4 regions of the Streptomyces sp. NPDC060205 genome follow, and region 2 is predicted to be linked to each of the others. Evidence: riboswitches for the same ligand, from Rfam matches in the RefSeq annotation. Region 2 holds a riboswitch; each other region holds the start of a gene.

The links. Region 2 has a riboswitch for cyclic di-AMP ahead of ACFWGJ_RS22605 (M23 family metallopeptidase). Riboswitches for the same ligand answer to the same signal wherever they lie in the genome.
Region 1: it holds a riboswitch for cyclic di-AMP, as region 2 does, so the genes downstream of both, ACFWGJ_RS25880 (transglycosylase family protein) here and ACFWGJ_RS22605 (M23 family metallopeptidase) in region 2, are expected to answer to the same signal.
Region 3: it holds a riboswitch for cyclic di-AMP, as region 2 does, so the genes downstream of both, ACFWGJ_RS05810 (NlpC/P60 family protein) here and ACFWGJ_RS22605 (M23 family metallopeptidase) in region 2, are expected to answer to the same signal.
Region 4: it holds a riboswitch for cyclic di-AMP, as region 2 does, so the genes downstream of both, ACFWGJ_RS20615 (peptidoglycan DD-metalloendopeptidase family protein) here and ACFWGJ_RS22605 (M23 family metallopeptidase) in region 2, are expected to answer to the same signal.

Annotation. Positions count from the first base shown of each region.
Region 1 is NZ_JBHWZP010000162.1:1,410-5,613, forward strand. It holds gene eno (phosphopyruvate hydratase) at 1-1,227, opposite strand, end outside; gene ACFWGJ_RS25880 (transglycosylase family protein) at 1,674-2,372, opposite strand; cyclic di-AMP (ydaO/yuaA leader) riboswitch at 2,378-2,547, opposite strand; gene ACFWGJ_RS25885 (transglycosylase family protein) at 2,766-3,674, opposite strand; gene ACFWGJ_RS25890 (cytochrome P450) at 3,894-4,204, opposite strand, start outside.
Region 2 is NZ_JBHWZP010000127.1:18,747-22,950, reverse strand. It holds gene ACFWGJ_RS22610 (PrsW family intramembrane metalloprotease) at 1-777, shown strand, start outside; gene ACFWGJ_RS22605 (M23 family metallopeptidase) at 1,043-2,092, opposite strand; cyclic di-AMP (ydaO/yuaA leader) riboswitch at 2,104-2,261, opposite strand; gene ACFWGJ_RS22600 (PP2C family protein-serine/threonine phosphatase) at 2,538-3,671, opposite strand; tRNA gene ACFWGJ_RS22595 (tRNA-Met) at 3,851-3,924, opposite strand; gene ACFWGJ_RS22590 (dihydrofolate reductase family protein) at 3,977-4,204, opposite strand, start outside.
Region 3 is NZ_JBHWZP010000020.1:41,070-45,273, reverse strand. It holds gene ACFWGJ_RS05820 (NlpC/P60 family protein) at 1-100, opposite strand, end outside; gene ACFWGJ_RS05815 (hypothetical protein) at 541-894, shown strand; gene ACFWGJ_RS05810 (NlpC/P60 family protein) at 974-2,122, opposite strand; cyclic di-AMP (ydaO/yuaA leader) riboswitch at 2,129-2,302, opposite strand; gene pcrA (DNA helicase PcrA) at 2,789-4,204, shown strand, end outside.
Region 4 is NZ_JBHWZP010000110.1:6,461-10,664, reverse strand. It holds gene ACFWGJ_RS20620 (alpha-galactosidase) at 1-1,006, shown strand, start outside; cyclic di-AMP (ydaO/yuaA leader) riboswitch at 1,291-1,466, shown strand; gene ACFWGJ_RS20615 (peptidoglycan DD-metalloendopeptidase family protein) at 1,471-2,373, shown strand; gene ACFWGJ_RS20610 (TetR/AcrR family transcriptional regulator) at 2,535-3,113, opposite strand; gene ACFWGJ_RS20605 (SDR family oxidoreductase) at 3,359-4,204, shown strand, end outside.

The DNA of each region.
Region 1 (4,204 bases), on a different contig from region 2:
CTCCTCGATGCGCAGCAGCTGGTTGTACTTGGCGACGCGGTCCGAGCGGGCCGGGGCGCCGGTCTTGATCTGGCCGCAGTTCACGGCGACGGCGAGGTCGGCGATGGTGACGTCCTCGGTCTCGCCGGAGCGGTGGGACATCATGCACTTGAAGCCGTTGCGCTGGGCCATCTCGACGGCGTCGAGGGTCTCGGTCAGCGAGCCGATCTGGTTGACCTTGACCAGCAGGGCGTTGGCGGAGCCCTCCTCGATACCGCGGGCGAGGCGCTCGGGATTGGTGACGAAGAGGTCGTCGCCGACGATCTGGACCTTGGAGCCCAGCTTCTCGGTGATGACGTTCCAGCCGGCCCAGTCGTCCTCGTACAGCGGGTCCTCGATGGAGACCAGCGGGTACGCGGAGACGAGCTCCTCGTAGTACTCGGTCATCTCGGCGGCCGAGCGGGACTTGCCCTCGAACTCGTACTTGCCGTCCTTGTAGAACTCGGACGCGGCGACGTCCAGCGCGAGGGCGACCTGCTCGCCGGGGGTGTAGCCGGCTTCCTTGATGGCTTCGACGATGAGGTCGAGGGCCTCGCGGTTGGAGCCGAGGTTCGGGGCGAAGCCGCCCTCGTCGCCGAGGCCGGTGGACAGGCCGCGGCTCTTCAGGACCTTCTTGAGGGTGTGGTAGACCTCGGCGCCCCAGCGCACGGCCTCGGAGAAGGACTCCGCGCCGATCGGGGCGATCATGAACTCCTGGATGTCGACGTTCGAGTCGGCGTGCGACCCGCCGTTGAGGATGTTCATCATCGGGACGGGCAGCAGGTGCGCGTTCGGTCCGCCCAGGTAGCGGAAGAGCGGCAGGTCGCTGGCCTCGGAGGCGGCGTGCGCGACGGCGAGGGAGACGCCGAGGATGGCGTTCGCGCCGAGCGAGCCCTTGTTGTCGGTGGCGTCGAGGTCGATCATCGCCTGGTCGATGAGGCGCTGCTCGGTGGCGTCGTAGCCGACGAGCTCCGGGCCGATCTGCTCGATGACGGCGAGAACGGCCTTCTCGACACCCTTGCCGAGGTAGCGGTTGGGGTCCCCGTCGCGGAGCTCGACTGCTTCGAAGGCACCGGTGGAGGCGCCGGACGGAACGGCGGCACGACCCGTGCTGCCGTCGTCGAGGCCGACCTCGACCTCGACCGTGGGGTTGCCTCGGGAGTCCAGGATTTCCCGGGCTACGACGACGTCGATGGACGGCACGAGCATCTCCTTCTGGGATGTGACACAAGCTGTGCCGGGCCGGAGGCCCGGTTGCGCGCAGGCCGTGGTGGCCCCGCGGGATGAGCCTAACCGGCTGCCGGGGATCGGCCAGCCCTCGACCGCCTCCTGGACAGAACCGAGAGGAAATTGTTTCCGAACGGAACAAAGACACGGGCGGAAAGCCAGGCACAAAAAAAGCCCCGCCCCGGTGCGTACGGGGGAACACGCACCGGAACGGGGAGCCCGTGGGGGACGGGGGTGACCCTCACGAGGCCTCCACTATGAAGGACACGGATGTGAGGGCGCTGTGGTTCAGTCGCGATTCGGATGTGGGCCGGACCTCCGGTCGGGGCCGAGCGGCCAGTGCCTCGGCCGGAGGTGATGTCCGGACCGCCGAAGGGGGACGCGACCGCCGGCCCGCCGGGGGCGGGCCGGCCGGCGTGCGGCCCGCGTCAGCTGAGGTGCAGCTGCTGACCCGGGAAGATGAAGTCGGCGTCGTCGACGATGTCGTCGTTGAGCTTGTACAGCTTCGCCCAGCCGCCCTTGACGTTCTTCTTGTCGGCGATCTCGCTGAGGGTGTCGCCCTTGACGACCTTGTACTCGCCGTCGCCCTTCTTGACCTTCTTGCCGGTCGGAGTCTCGACGGTCTTCTTGGTCGCCGGACGCTCCTGCGAACGCGAGGCGCGCTCCTCGGAGGACTGCGAGTTCTGCTGCTGCGGCTGCGAGGTGCTCTGGTTGGAGCTGCTGGAGCCCGACGGGGCGGTGGAGCCGCCGGTCGAGGCGCCGGACAGGCCGACGCCGCAGCTCGGCCAGGCACCCTTGCCCTGGCTCGCGAGAACCTTCTCGGCGACGGCTATCTGCTGGGACTTGGACGCCTGGTCGGCGGTGGAGGCGTAGGAGCTGCCGCCGTACGCGGCCCAGGTGGAGGACGAGAACTGCAGTCCGCCGTAGTAGCCGTTGCCGGTGTTGATCGACCAGTTGCCGCCGGACTCGCACTGGGCGACGGCGTCCCACTCGGACGCGGTGGCGGCGGAGGCTCCCGTGGCGCCCATCAGCGGGACGGCGACGGCGGCGGTGGTGACACCGGCCAGCGTGGCGATGCGGGCAGCCTTGGACGGGCGACGGTGCTTGCCCTTGTTCGAAAGCAGCATGAAGTAGATCCCCTCACCGACGCCTGCGAGGTGAGCTGTCGGGTTCGGGCCGAGTGAGTTGCCCGGCCGCGTGACACTGCTGTCACGCGGCTTAACCCCAAGCCGTGCCCGGCCATGACGACCGGGTCCGGCACTTACCTGGGTCCCCCGCTCCTGCCTACGGCGCTTTACGCGACGACTGTTCCCGTACGGCCGTTGGCAGGATTCGGCGTGCGACCGTCGGGGCTCACCCATGGCGAGCGGTCACGACCGTAGACACGGGCCGCGCCGAATTTCAAAGACGATCAGGGGTGTTGAGATCCATGTCTCAATTCGCCAAATCGGACATTCAGCGCGAACTACCGCTGCTTTTCGCCCGATTCGGCGCCTTGATCACTACTTGCTCGGCATCGCTCAGCCGTCGACCGCGAGGCGCTGACCGGGGATGATGAAGTCCGGGTCGGAGCCGATGCTGTCCTTGTTCGCGGCGTAGAGCTCGCCCCATCCGCCGTCGATGCCAAGGGAGTCGGCGATGCTGGAGAGGGAGTCCCCGGAACGGACCGCGTACGAGCCCTCGTCGGCGAGGACGCGCGAGGTGCTGTCGCTGCGCGAGGCGTGCCGGCCGGCGTAGTCGTCCGCGCGCGGCGCCATGTCGGCCTCCTCGGCGCTGCCGCCCCGGTGACGGCCGGAGCTGTCCGCGGCCGCGTCGGCCGAAGCGTCGTCGCTCTGGGACGACTTGTCCGAGTCGTCACCCTTCGCCTTGGTGTCGGCGGACGAGCTGTCCGTTCTCTGTGCGTCCGAGGCGGAGTCGTTGTCGGACTTCGAACCGCTGTCCGTGGACGAGTCCGACTTGGCGCCGTTGCTCCCCTTTGTCGCATCCGCGTCCGCGTCGGCCGACGGGCTCGCGGAGTCCTCGGCGAGGCCCGTGTCGACGTCTGCGGAGTCGGAGTCCTGCGTCAGACCGGCGACCAGACCGCAGGTCACCCAGGCGCCCGTGCCCTGCGCGGCGAGGATCTTCTCGGCGACGGCTATCTGCTGCGAGCGGCTGGCCTGGTCGGCGCTCTGCGCGTAGTCGAGGCCGCCGTGCTGCTCCCAGGTCTCCTGGCTCATCTGGAGTCCGCCGTAGAGGCCGTTGCCCGTGTCCGCGCTCCAGGAGCCGCCGCTCTCGCACTCGGCGACCGCGTCCCAGGTCGTACCGCTGGCGGCACTCGCGCCGCTCGCACCGAGCAGGGGGATCGCGATGGCCGATCCGGCCACGCCGGCGGCGACGAGGAGCGCCGGGGCCTGGCGGGGGCGACGATGACGGCCGTTCCCGGAGAGCATGCGATTGCCTTTCGCGTGACAGCAAGGAATACGCACGGGGCACGGCGAAAAGCCGTGCTCGTGACTGCTGCGACGGGCGGACCTGCCGCATTGATGGGTGAACGTAGCGGCACTCGAACTCTTGTCACAAGTCGGTGCAGCGTAGATAACGTGAAGATCACAGAGTTGACGGAGTCTCACCTTCCGTGGCCTCCGGTGCTACGGCCACCAGCACTTCCGTCAAGATGTCGCGACCGGGGTGAACTCCACCGGAAGCGTGCGCAATCCCCGCATGATGAGCCCGCCGCGCCACCTCAAATCGGCCGAATCCCCCGCGAGTTGCAGGTCGGGCAGCCGGGTCAGCAGCGTGGCCAGCGCGGTCTGTCCCTCCAGCCGGGCGAGGGGCGCGCCGAGGCAGTAGTGGATGCCGTGGCCGTAACCGAGGTGTTGGTTGTCACGGCGGGAGAGGTCCAGCGTGTCCGGGTCCTGGAAGCGGTCGGGGTCGCGGTCGGCCGCCGCGAGCACGACGAGTACGGGGTCGCCGGCGGCGA
Region 2 (4,204 bases):
GCGACGGGCTTCGCGTTCACCGAGAACATCCTCTATCTGGGCACGGCCTTCGGCACGGACCAGCTCACCGGCGACACGGGGATCTTCTCCGTCACGGCCGCCACCTTTTTCGTACGCGTGATCATGTCGCCCTTCGCGCATCCGCTGTTCACCGTGCTGACGGGCATCGGCTTCGGCATCGCGGCGCTCTCGGCCGACCGCCAGCAGGTGCGGCGCGTGCTCCTGCCCCTCACCGGGCTGCTGCTCGCGATGGGCATGCACGCGATGTGGAACGGCTCGTCGGCGTTCGGCGAGTACGGCTTTTTCGCGGTCTACGCGGCGTTCATGGTCCCGTCCTTCGGGCTGCTCACCTGGCTGGCCGTCTGGACACGCCAGCGGGAACTGGGCACGGTCCGCACGGAACTGCCCTCGTACGCCGTGGCAGGCTGGCTGGCCGCGGCCGAGCCGTTCGTGCTCGGCTCGATGAAGGCGCGGCGGCTGGCGCGGGAGTACGCCACGCACCATGGCGGGCGGGACGCGGGGCGGGCGGTGGCGGAGTACGAGGCGTACGCCACCTCGCTGGCGTTTCTCCGCCATCGCGGGCGCCGGGGCCGGGCGGGGGCGGACTTCGCCGTACGGGAGCGGGAGTTGCTGCACGAGCTGTGGGCTCGGCGGGAGCCGGCCCGGCCGGCGCTGGCGTACGCGGCGCGGGCGACTGTGGGGGCGCCGGTGCCGTGGCCTGTGGCGGGGTACGGGTATCCGCCGCCTTACCCGGCATACAACCCGTACCGAACCTGACGCGCCGCGGTCCCGCGCGGGCCGTCCGTGGCTGGTCGCGCAGTTCCCCGCGCCCCTCAAAGCAAAAAACACGCCGTACCGACCGAAGCCGAGACCCAGGCGCGGGCCGTCCATGGCTGAGCGCGCAGTCCCCCGCGCCCCTCAGCGAAAAAGGCAAAGACGCGCGCGTCACCCGGACGCGCGCGTCAGTTTTTTCAGGTCTGTGTCAGTGGGAGTCAGGAGACCGCGGGGCGGGAGGCCGGCCAGGCCGGCCGCTGAGAGTGGTTTACGGGTTGAGGCCCTTGCCGCGCAGCCACGCCATCGGGTCGATCCCGCTGCCGCCGGCCGTGTGGACCTCCAGGTGGAGGTGCGCCCCGGTGACGTTGCCGGTGGCGCCCACGCGCCCGATGACGTCGCCGGTGCTGACCTTCTGCCCGACGCTGACGCCGATCGACGACTGGTGGGCGTACCAGAGCTCCGTACCGTCGTCGAGCGTGAGGACCGTGCGGTAGCCGTACGAGCCGCTCCAGCCCGCCTCGGTGATCGTGCCGCTGTGAACGGCCTTGATCGGGGTACCCGTGGGAGCGGCGAAGTCCAGACCCGTGTGCTGACCGGAGGACCACAGCGAGCCGGACTGCCCGAAGGTGGAGGTGATCGTGTACGAGGAGGTGGGCAGCGTGAACTGCTTGGCCAGCTCGGCGAGGCGCGCGGCCTCGGCCTTCGCCTTGGCCTCCTGCTCCTTCTTCTCCTTCGCGGCGGCGGCCTTGGCCTTCGCTGCGTCCTGCTCCTTGGCCGCGAGTGCGGCGGCCTTCTTCGCGGCGGCGGCCTCGGCGGACGCCTGGGCCTCGCGGTCGACCTGGTCCTGCTGGAGTTCGGCCTGGAGCATGATGCGAGAGCGCAGGGCCTCGCCGGCGTCGGCGTTGCCCTCCTCGGCGTCGGCCTCGGTGAGGCCGGCGGCGGTGAGCGCCGTGCTGGAGCCCTCGGGGGCCTCGTCGTCGGAGATCAGCGAGCCGACGTTCGGCAGGTCGGGGATCGAGATCGACACCGGCGGCTTGCCGGTCTGCGCGGAGGCCATGCCGCCCGCGCCGACGGCGGCTATGACGCCGACGCCCAGAACGGTGGAGCTGCGGGCGAGTCCCCCGCCACGCTGCTTGGCGACGCGGTGCTTGCCGCGGACGGGAACGACGGTGTCCGCGCTGGGATTCCAGGGCTCCCAGGGCTCATCGTCCCTGCGGGCGCCGAAGGCGAAGGTGTCGGGCTTCTTGTCGCCCGAGGTCTCTCCCGTCACCTCGTCAGGCATGAACGAGGGTGTGGGGGCAGGCCTGTTGAACGCCACGTGGGCGCGCTCCTTTCCTTCCTTCTCGCCTACCGGGTTAGCTGACGGGTTCGGAGCAGGAAGGTCTCCTACGCGCGTCAACCGCGGTGTTCACCACCACGAAAGACACGCGATTCACCCCATGTAGGTGGTTCCCCGGTTCCCTTGCGGGATTCGGCGCGTGCGCACGGAGCCGTCTCTTGTGACGGCTGGGACACCGCGCTGCGTTATCGAACGTTAATAGACTCAGGCACCGGATTCCAAGCTGTTCCTGATGATCGTTACGGCTGCTGGCCTGGACTTAAACGCTGCGAGCGGGGTAAATCGGGCGAGTTGATCGCCATTCACAGGTACCGTTTTTGTTGACGGTGTGTCAGTTGTTATGCGCAGGGGCGTCGTTCGACTACTGCAGGTGATATAGGTGCGGTGAGGTCCGGGAGAGGTCCGGGAAGACGCCCCGACGCCCTCACGGCCGCCGGACGGCGAGCAGCGCCATGTCGTCCGTACCGCCGCCCCCCGTGTACCGGAGCACGTCGTCCACCAGTTCGGCGAGCAGCGCGTCGGGCCCGGCGAACTCCCGCCCGGACAGCCGGGCCGCCGGGTCGAAGAACACGCCCCGACCGTCCCGGGCCTCGGACAGCCCGTCCGTGTGGAAGAGCAGCATGGATCCGCCCGGGAAGTCCTCCTCCTGCGCGCGGTCGGGCCAGGCGCCCAGGTCGCCCATCCCGAGCGGCAGCGCGGGTTCCGCCGCGGCGAGCGTGTGCACGGTCCCGTCGCCGCGCAGCAGGAGCGGTCCGGGATGGCCGCGGTTGACGAGTCGTACACGCTGGCTGCCGTGCGGGATCTCGGCGAGCACGGCGGTGATGAAGCCCTCGAAGACCTCGACGCTGTCGCGCCGCACCCCTTCGCGCATCAGCGACCGCTCCAGCCGCTGGGCGACCGCCTCCAGGGTGCTCTCCTGTTCGGCGGCCTCCCGGAAGGCGCCGATGACGACGGCCACGGCGGCGACCGCGCCCATGCCCTTCCCCCGTACGTCGCCCACGACGAGCCGTACGCCGTGCGGGGTGTCCTGCACGGCGTAGAGGTCGCCGCCGATGAGCGCGTCGGTCTGCGCGGCCACGTACCGCACCGCGAGGTCGAGGCCGCCGGTGCGCGCGGCGGGTTCGGGCAGGACGGCCCGCTGGGCGGCCTCGGCGATCTCGTGGGCGGAGGCCAGCCGGGCGTTGCCCAGGCTCACGAGCCGGTTGATGACGACGGCGAGGCAGGCGACCGTCGCCACGGTGGCGATCTCGGTGATCCCGCTCGCGTCGACGGCGAACCGCAGGGTGACGAGGACCATGGCCGCCGTCCCCGCGACGCCCGTCCACACGGTGGCGCCGAGCGACAGCAGGGGCGCGGCGACGAGCGAGGCGGCCGAGAGGAAGGGAGCGGCGGTGAAGTACTGCGGGGTGAGGACGTCGTACAGGACTCCGGCGACGATCAGCAGCGCGGGCAGCACGCGGACGACCGCGCGGGTACGGGGATACAGGCCGGTCCGTCTGTCCGGCTGCGACCCGGCGGAGCCCGGCGACCGCTGCTCGACCGCTCGACGCCCGATCACGTGTCTCCTGCCCTCGACCACCTCGCTCCGTCCAGAGTTCAGTGACCGGCGGTGAGGGGCGAGCGGACGGGGACCGGGCGGGTGAGCGCCGGCGTACGGGACGGCACGCGACACGGCTGCTGGAGCAGCGGAAAACACCTGAGGCCGGAATCCATTGGATTCCGGCCTCAGGCCTTCAGTAGCGGGGACAGGATTTGAACCTGCGACCTCTGGGTTATGAGCCCAGCGAGCTACCGAGCTGCTCCACCCCGCGTCGTTGACTCCACTGTACGCCATTCGCGGGACCCGGCGCACACCGGTAGATGTCAGCCCTGGTTCAGGTGCCGGTTGGGTGCCTTGGCCGCGCTCTCGTGCTCCGGGAGTACGACGACGTCGGCGCCCTCCGCCGCGAGCAGGCCGTTCCCGTCGGCGGCGGCCACGAACGTGTCGGGCTCGCGCCACGCGGTGACGACCCGGCGCACCCCCGCGTCGAGGATCAGCCGGGCGCAGGGCGCGGGCCGCGAGGCGCGGCGGGCGCAGGGTTCCAGGCTGCT
Region 3 (4,204 bases), on a different contig from region 2:
ACGCCGTCGCGCTCGCCGCACCCGCGAGGGCGATGGTGAAGGCGGTGCGGGCCGTACCGCCGCCGAGTGAGCGCTGTCTGGGCTTGCGGTGCGCTGCCACGTGCGATCCACGTTCCTTCCGTAGCCGCCGAGGCACTGGTGCGTCCACGGCGGTGGCCCTCAGGGGCTGGTTGCACGTCCGGCGGCAGCCCGCACAGGGGGAGCGGACCGCCGCCGGACCTCTTGGCGGTGGTGCCGACTGCCGCCCTGGCCCGGGCGGTTGTGGTGGGGAGCCGGTCACCTGGGGAAGGACGCTAAACCTCACGACACGCCGGCGGTAACGGCATGTACGGAACTGGTGGCACTCGGCCACGAGCTGACCGGGTGCGACCGTGATCCGGGCCCGGTGCCGGCGACTTGGCGTGAGGGGGTGACCGATGGGCGCGTTGTGGGGGAGCGGTACACCCGACGGTGCTATGGGCTCCGCCCTGGGCCCGCGAGAGGCCCGGGCCGCGGGCCGGTGCGGAGCGGCATGCGGGCGTCCGGTTAGGGTCCGGGCTCATGGACGTACTCATTCATGTCTTCGTCGCCCTGCACATCATCGGCATCGCCTCCCTGCTGGGCGGCTTCCTCACCCAGCTGAAGGCCATGGGCGACGGCACGGCCCGCTTCACCCCCGCCATGCTCCACGGCGCGCTGACCATGCTGGTCACCGGCGCGGTCCTCGTCGGCCTCAACCAGGCCGACGACCAGACCGTCAACAACGTCAAGATCGGCGTGAAGCTGGCGCTCCTGGTCGTGATCCTCGGCCTCGTCTACGTCAAGCGCGACGACGAGAAGGTGGAGAAGGGCCTGTTCGCCCTGGTGGGCGGGCTGACCACGGTGAACGTCTTCATCGCGGTGCTCTGGACCTGAGCGGCCCGGGCGACCGCCCGGAACACGGAAGGGGTACGGCACCCAGGTGCCGTACCCCTTCCGGTGTCCGTGTGAGCCGCTAGCCGGGCCGCACCACGCTGTGGATCGGCATGTAGTAGATCGACTCCTCGCGGACGTACGCACCCGGCTTCGGGGCGTGGATCATCATGCCGTCGCCGATGTAGATGCCGACGTGGCTGATGTCGTCGTAGAAGAAGACCAGGTCGCCGGGCTGGGCGTTGTCCACGGAGACCGTCGTGCCGGTGTTCACCTGGTCCCACGTGGTGCGCGGGAGCGTCACACCGGCGGCCTTCCAGGCGGCCTGCGTCAGACCGGAGCAGTCGTACGAGCCGGGACCGCTCGCGCCCCAGACGTACGGCTTGCCGATCTGGGCGCGGGCGAAGGCGAGTGCCTTGGCCGCCTTGGTGGAGGAGGCGGAGTCCGAGCCCGCCGTGCTGCCGGTGCCCGTACCGGTACCGGCTCCCGTGCCCTGCGTCGCCGCCTCCTGGCGGCGGCGCTCCACGTCGGCCGCCTGCTGCCGCGCCAGCTCGTCCGCCTTGCGCCGGGCCTCCTCCTGCTTCTGCCGCTCGATCGCGGCCAGGCGGGCCTTCTCCTCGGCGGTCAGCTTCGACAGGAGCTCGCGCGCCTCGGCGAGCTTGCGCTGGACGTCCGCCTTGGACGTCTTCAGCGTGCTCTGCGTCGTGGTGAGCGTCTCCAGGCCCTCGGAGGCCTCCTGCCGCTTCTTCGACGTGGTGGCCCGCTGGGTGACGTACTCGTCGACGGCCTGCTTCTGGCGGGCGGTCAGCCGGCTCATCAGCTGGGTCTGGTCGAAGTAGTCCTGCGGGTTGTCCGCGAGGAGGAGGGAGGCCGTGTCGGGGGCGGAGGCACCCGTGCGGTACTGCGCGGCGGCGAAGGTCCCGAGCGCCTCGCGCGCGGAATTGAGTTTCTCCGTACGCTGCGCCACGTCGTCGAGCAGCGTGGCGACGCGCTTGCGCTGCTTGGTGGTCTTCTCCTTGGCCGCGTTGTACTTCTCGGTGGCCGTACCCGCCTGCTGGTAGAGGTCGTCGATCTTCTTCTGGACTTCCTCCGTGCTCGGCCTGGGCTCCGCGGCGGGCGAGGCGTCCGCCGTCTGGGAGAGCAGGGCGACCGAGGTCAGGGCCGCGGTGGCGAGGGCAGGTGTCCGGATGCCCAGGGAACTGGGGGGCCGCGACTTGCGGTGTGGCGCCACGAGGGCGTCTCCTTCCGTCATCCGCCTACCGAGTTAGCTGTCGGGTTCGGGCGAGTGCTTCGGAAGGTTTGCCCTACGGTCCGTGTCCCACGAGGGAGTTCGGACCGATTCACCCCAGGATCGGTTGGGTCCCCGGTTCCGGAGGCCACGAGGGCATGCCGGATTCGGCGGAGCCCGCTCGGCCCGGCGTTGTTCGCCGGTGCGGGTCGAGCGGCCTACGCGAAAGTTAGCCAATACGTGTGGCACCTGTGAAGTTTGATGTGCGATATGCCCGATACATTTTCGTGACCTGAGCCACGGGAGTCACCCGCCGACGTCAATTGGTCGCGATGTGATCCGAGTTGTCCCGGAGGGGAACAGGGCGCGCCCTGTCTTCACACGGATATACGGAGGCCATCCGTACGCGGTTCAGGTGCCGGCGAAGTTCCGGCCGGGCGGCCGGGCGGCCGGGCGACTGAGCAGCGAGGCGGCGGGTCGGCGGGGCAGAGGTGCGTACCGCTGTACCGCTGGTATCGCCGCACCCGGTGTCGCTGCCGTGGCGGCCACCGTGTGTAATGGCGTGCTCATCACCGGTGAAGCTCTGCCCTTGGCTCACCCGGCCAGGAATCCGCCGAGTTTCCGGGGTGGCGGCCGGGTGTCAGTGGGGACGCCTAGACTCGGAGAGCGATGAGCAGCCTCTTTGATGACAGCTTCCTGGCGGACCTCAAGCCCTCCGGGGCCCACGGGGAAGAGCCCCCGCCGCCGCCCGAGGACGAAGCGCCGGACCACGGTCCGGACGACCTGTTCGGCGGGCGCTTCGACGTGCCTCCGAGCAGGGACGGCCACTACCGCGACGGCGCGCCCCGGCCGTTCGTGGACCCGGCCGCGCTCCTGGACGGGCTGAACGAGAACCAGCGCGCGGCGGTGGTCCACCACGGCTCCCCCCTGCTCATCGTGGCCGGTGCCGGCTCCGGCAAGACCCGTGTGCTCACCCACCGCATCGCCCACCTGCTGGGCGAGCGCAAGGTGCATCCCGGCCAGATCCTCGCGATCACCTTCACGAACAAGGCCGCGGGCGAGATGAAGGAGCGCGTCGAGCAGCTCGTGGGCCCCCGGGCGAACGCGATGTGGGTGATGACCTTCCACAGCGCCTGTGTGCGGATCCTGCGCCGCGAGAGCAAGAAGCTCGGCTTCACGTCGTCGTTCTCGATCTACGACGCAGCCGACAGCAAGCGGCTCATGGCCCTGGTCTGCCGTGACCTGGATCTCGATCCCAAGCGCTTCCCGCCGAAGTCCTTCAGCGCCAAGATCTCGAACCTGAAGAACGAGCTGATCGACGAGGAGGACTTCGCCGCCCAGGCCTCCGACGGCTTCGAGAAGACCGCCGCCCAGGCCTACGCGATGTACCAGTCGCGGCTGCGCGAGGCGAACGCGCTGGACTTCGACGACCTGATCATGACGACGGTCAACCTCCTGCGCGCCTTCCCGGACGTCGCCGAGCACTACCGCCGCCGCTTCCGCCACGTCCTCGTGGACGAGTACCAGGACACGAACCACGCGCAGTACTCCCTCGTCCGGGAGCTCGTCGGCAGCGCCACGGACACCGTGGCGCACCCCGAGGACGTACCGCCGTCGGAGGGCGACCTCCCGCCGGCCGAACTGTGCGTCGTCGGTGACGCCGACCAGTCGATCTACGCCTTCCGCGGCGCGACGATCCGCAACATCCTCCAGTTCGAGGAGGACTACCCGAACGCGACGACGATCCTGCTGGAGCAGAACTACCGCTCCACGCAGACGATCCTGACCGCCGCCAACGCGGTCATCGAGCGCAACGAATCACGCCGCCCGAAGAACCTGTGGACGAACGCCGGCGCGGGCGCGCGCATCACGGGCTACGTCGCCGACACCGAGCACGACGAGGCGCAGTTCGTCGCCGAGGAGATAGACCGTCTCACCGACGCGGGCGACGCGAAGGCCGGCGACGTCGCCGTCTTCTACCGTACGAACGCCCAGTCCCGTGTCTTCGAAGAGATCTTCATCAGGGTTGGCCTGCCCTACAAGGTCGTCGGCGGTGTCCGCTTCTACGAGCGCAAGGAGGTCCGG
Region 4 (4,204 bases), on a different contig from region 2:
CTTCCCGGGCGGGCTGAAGCCGCTGGGTGACCACGTGCACGGGCTCGGGATGCAGTTCGGCATCTGGGTCGAGCCCGAGATGGTCAACCCGGACAGTGAGCTGTACCGCGCGCACCCGGACTGGGTGCAGTTCCAGCCGGGACGGAAGCGGACGGAACTGCGCAATCAGCTCGTGCTCAACCTCGCACGCGAGGACGTCCAGGAATACCTGTGGGAACAGCTCGACGCACTGCTCTCCAGCGCGCCGATCGACTACGTGAAGTGGGACTTCAACCGCGCCTTCACGGACGCGGGCTGGCCCGGCGAGGCCTATCCGCAGCGGCTGTGGGTGGACCATGTGCACGCCCTGTACAAGCTGTTGGACCGGCTGCGGGCGGCCCACCCGGGTGTCGCCTTCGAGTCCTGCTCGGGCGGCGGCGGGCGGATCGACCTCGGGATCATGGCGCGTACGGACCAGGTGTGGACCTCCGACAACACGGACCCGCTCGACCGGCTCGCCATCCAGCACGGCTTCAGTCAGGTGCATCCCGCGCGGGCCATGGCCGCCTGGGTCACCGACAGCCCGAACACCCAGCTCAACGGACGTGTCAGCTCGCTGCGCTTCCGGTTCGTGAGCGCGATGGCCGGGGTCCTCGGCGTCGGCGGCGACCTCACCCGCTGGACCGAGGAGGAGCTGGCCGAGGCGCGGACCTGGGTGGAGCTCTACAAGGAGATCAGGCCCGTCGTGCAGCGCGGTGAGCTGCACCGGCTGCGGGCGCCGCAGGGCGGACTGAGCGCCGTCCAGTACGTCCGTGACGGCGAGGTCGTCGTCCTCGCCTGGCTCCAGGCCCAGCACTACGGCGAGCCTGCCCTGCCGGTGAGGCTGCGGGGCCTCGACCCGTCGGCATCGTACGAATGCCTCGAAACGGGCGAAGTCCACCGTGGTGCGGTGCTGTTGCATCACGGGCTGCGGACGGGGTTGCGCGGCGACCTCGATGCGGCAGTTATCCGCCTGCGTCGCATCTGACTGATCTGTCCGTAATGGAGCCTTCATTCCAACTAGCTCCGGAGTGAAGGCTCCTGAGGCGGTCCTTGGTGAGCAGCGTCATATCCGTGACGTTCCGCTGTCGCCATGCTCACGTAAGTCCGCTTTGTTTTCAGGGCTTTAACAAACCGAGGACGGTCCCCATTCACACAGGGTGACTGGTATTTCGGTCGAGGATCAAGAAAACGGGGCACACAGGAAACCCTCAAGCTTGTTTGCGCCTCTTCATGTCGCTTACGTTCACCTCCAATCCGGACGGACGCCCAATCCTGCCGCCGCCCGGAATCCGCACACTCACCCGTATGTGGCAGGAGCGGGGGACCCACAGGTAGTACGCCTGTTCCGGTCTCCGGAACGGCTTGGGGTTAAGTCGTGCGAAAGCACGGCCGGGCATCTCCAGCTCGCACCCGACAGCTCACCTCGCAGGCGCCGGAGAGGAATTCGTCATGCCCGCGAAGGGTAAGCACCGCCGTCCCAAGTCCCCGCGTTTCTCCCGCTCCATGGCCGTGGCCGGCACCGGGGGCGCAGCTCTCGCCCTTCCGCTGCTCGGCGCCACCGGAGCGCACGCCGCGACTCCGCAGACCGCCGCGGACTCCGTGGCGAGCGCCGCGAACGTCGCGAGCAAGTCCGTCGCCGCCGCTCCGGCCGCCGAGAAGCAGGCCGAGACGAAGAAGGTCACGACCAGGACCTACTCCGTGCGCTCGGGCGACTCCCTGTCGAAGATCGCCGACACGCAGGACGTCGACGGTGGCTGGAAGAAGCTGTACTCGGACAACCGCACGTCCATCGGCGGCGACCCGTCCCTCATCCACCCGGGTCTGAAGCTCGCCCTCGGTGGCAAGGCGGCGGCCGGCTCCGGCTCCACCGCCCCCAAGGCCGCCGACAAGTCCGCGGCCAAGAAGACGACCACGGCGTCCAAGGCCGCCGACACCTCGACGGCCACCGGCTTCACGCTGCCGGTCGCGGGGGCGTCCATCGGCACCTCGTACAAGATGTCGGGCAGCATGTGGTCCAGCGGGTACCACACCGGTGTCGACTTCGTCGTGCCCACCGGCACCGCGCTCAAGTCCGTCGGCGCGGGCACGGTCGTCTCCGCCGGATGGGGCGGCGCGTACGGCAACCAGGTCGTCATCCAGCTCGCCGACGGCCACTACGCCCAGTACGCCCACCTGTCCTCCCTCTCCGTCTCGGCCGGTCAGAGCGTGACCGGCGGACAGCAGGTCGGCCTCTCGGGTGCCACGGGCAACGTCACCGGCCCGCACCTGCACTTCGAGATCCGCACCACCCCGGACTACGGCTCGGACGTGGACCCGCTGGCCTACCTGCGCGCCAAGGGCGTCTCCGTCTGACACCCTCCGACGCCGCCTGACGCGGACCGACGCCCGCGGGCGTCGACCGATGTGAAGCTCCGAAGGCCGGACCCTGTGATCCCCGGGGTCCGGCCTTCGGCATGTCCGGGGCCGGACGGCCGGCGGGAACAGCGGCGGGGGCGGGGGCGTTCACAGGCGTTTCAGGCCCCCGGACGGTTCAGGACGCGCAGGAACTGATCCGTGAGCTGTCCGGTGTCGAGGCCGTCCGCGCTGCGCCCGGACAGGATGTGGAAGAAGGGCGGGCCGATCAGCAGCGCGGTCGCCTGTTCCGGCGAGAGGTCGGTGCCGCTCGGTTTCCGCACCGCCTCCACGACCTCCGCCGCGCTCTCCCCGAGGATGTCGCGGGACGCGAGCAGCGCGGCGACCTCCGCGTCGTGCTGGGCCTCGCCGATGAGGGCACGGTAGGCCGCGCCCGCGTCGGAGCGGGCCAGGAAGCCCACGAGTGCGTCGAGATAGGCCTTGAGGTCCTCGCGGGGATCCCCGCTGCGGGGCACGGACAGTTCCTGCCGGGCGTCGATGACGCTGGCCTCGTAGAGCACCTCCGCCTTGTTCGACCACCAGCGGTACACGGTCTGCCGGCCCACGCCCGCCCGCTCGGCGATGCCCTTCATGGTCAGGGCCGCGTACCCCACCTCCACCAGTAGGTCGTCGACGGCGTGCAGCACGGCGGCCCGTGCGCTCTCACTGCGGGGCCGTCCGCGGCCGCTTCCATCCACCATCCCGCAACTCTATACGAGGCACGGTGTCTCGAATGTGTTACCTTTACGGTGCACGGTGACTCGGAAATGGGTCTCCGGCCTCGTGCCGCCCGTCTCGCGGTAACGGCGCTGCATCACAAGCAATCTGACGCGGTGTCAGTGCCGTGCCCGGCAGGCCCCACCTGTCCCCACACCCGTCTCCACCCCTCATCCGTCCTTCATCCGTCCACTCACCTGCCCTCTTCAGGGCGAAGGAGGTCACGCTCATGCGTGCATTCGTCACCGGAGCGACCGGCTGGATCGGCTCCGCCGTGGTCGACGAGCTCGTCTCCACGGGCCACCAGGTCATCGGCCTGGCCCGGTCCGACCGGGCCGAGAAGGCCCTCGCCGCCAAGGGCGTCGGCATCCTCCGCGGCGACCTCGACGATCTCGGCTCGCTGCGGCGGGGCGCCGACCAGGCGGACGCGGTCATCCACCTGGCCAACAAGCACGACTGGGGCGATCCCGCCGAGTCCGACCGATCCGAGCGCGCCTCGGTCCGGGCGCTCGGCGACGCCCTCGCCGGGACCGGCCGCCCGTTCGTGGTCGCCGCGCCCCTCTCCGGCCTCGTCGAAGGGCGGCCCGCCACCGAGGACGACGTCTCGCCGGCCGTCGGCCCGGACTCCAACCGGGGCGGCAGCGAGAACCTCGCCCTGGACTACGTGGCCCAGGGCGTACGGACCGTGATCACGCGGTTCGCGCCGAGCGTCCACGGCCACGGCGACTGGGGGTTCGTCAACTTCCTCACCGCGGCCGCCCGCGAAAGGGGCGTCTCCGGTTACGTCGGCGACGGCACCGCCGCCTGGTCGGCGGTGCACCGCGACGACGCGGCCCGCCTCATCCGCCTCGGCATGGAACAGGCGCCCGCGGGGACGCGGCTGCACGCCGTCGCCGAGGAGACCGTCACCACCAAGGCCATCGCCGAGGCGGTCGGCCGCAGCCTCGGCCTGCCGGTCGCCTCCGTCGCACCGGGGGACGCCGGGCCCCATTTCGGCTTCGTCGGCCGCTTCTTCGCCTCCACCATGACCGCGTCCAGCGACGTGAGCAGGCGGCTGCTGTCCTGGGAGCCCACC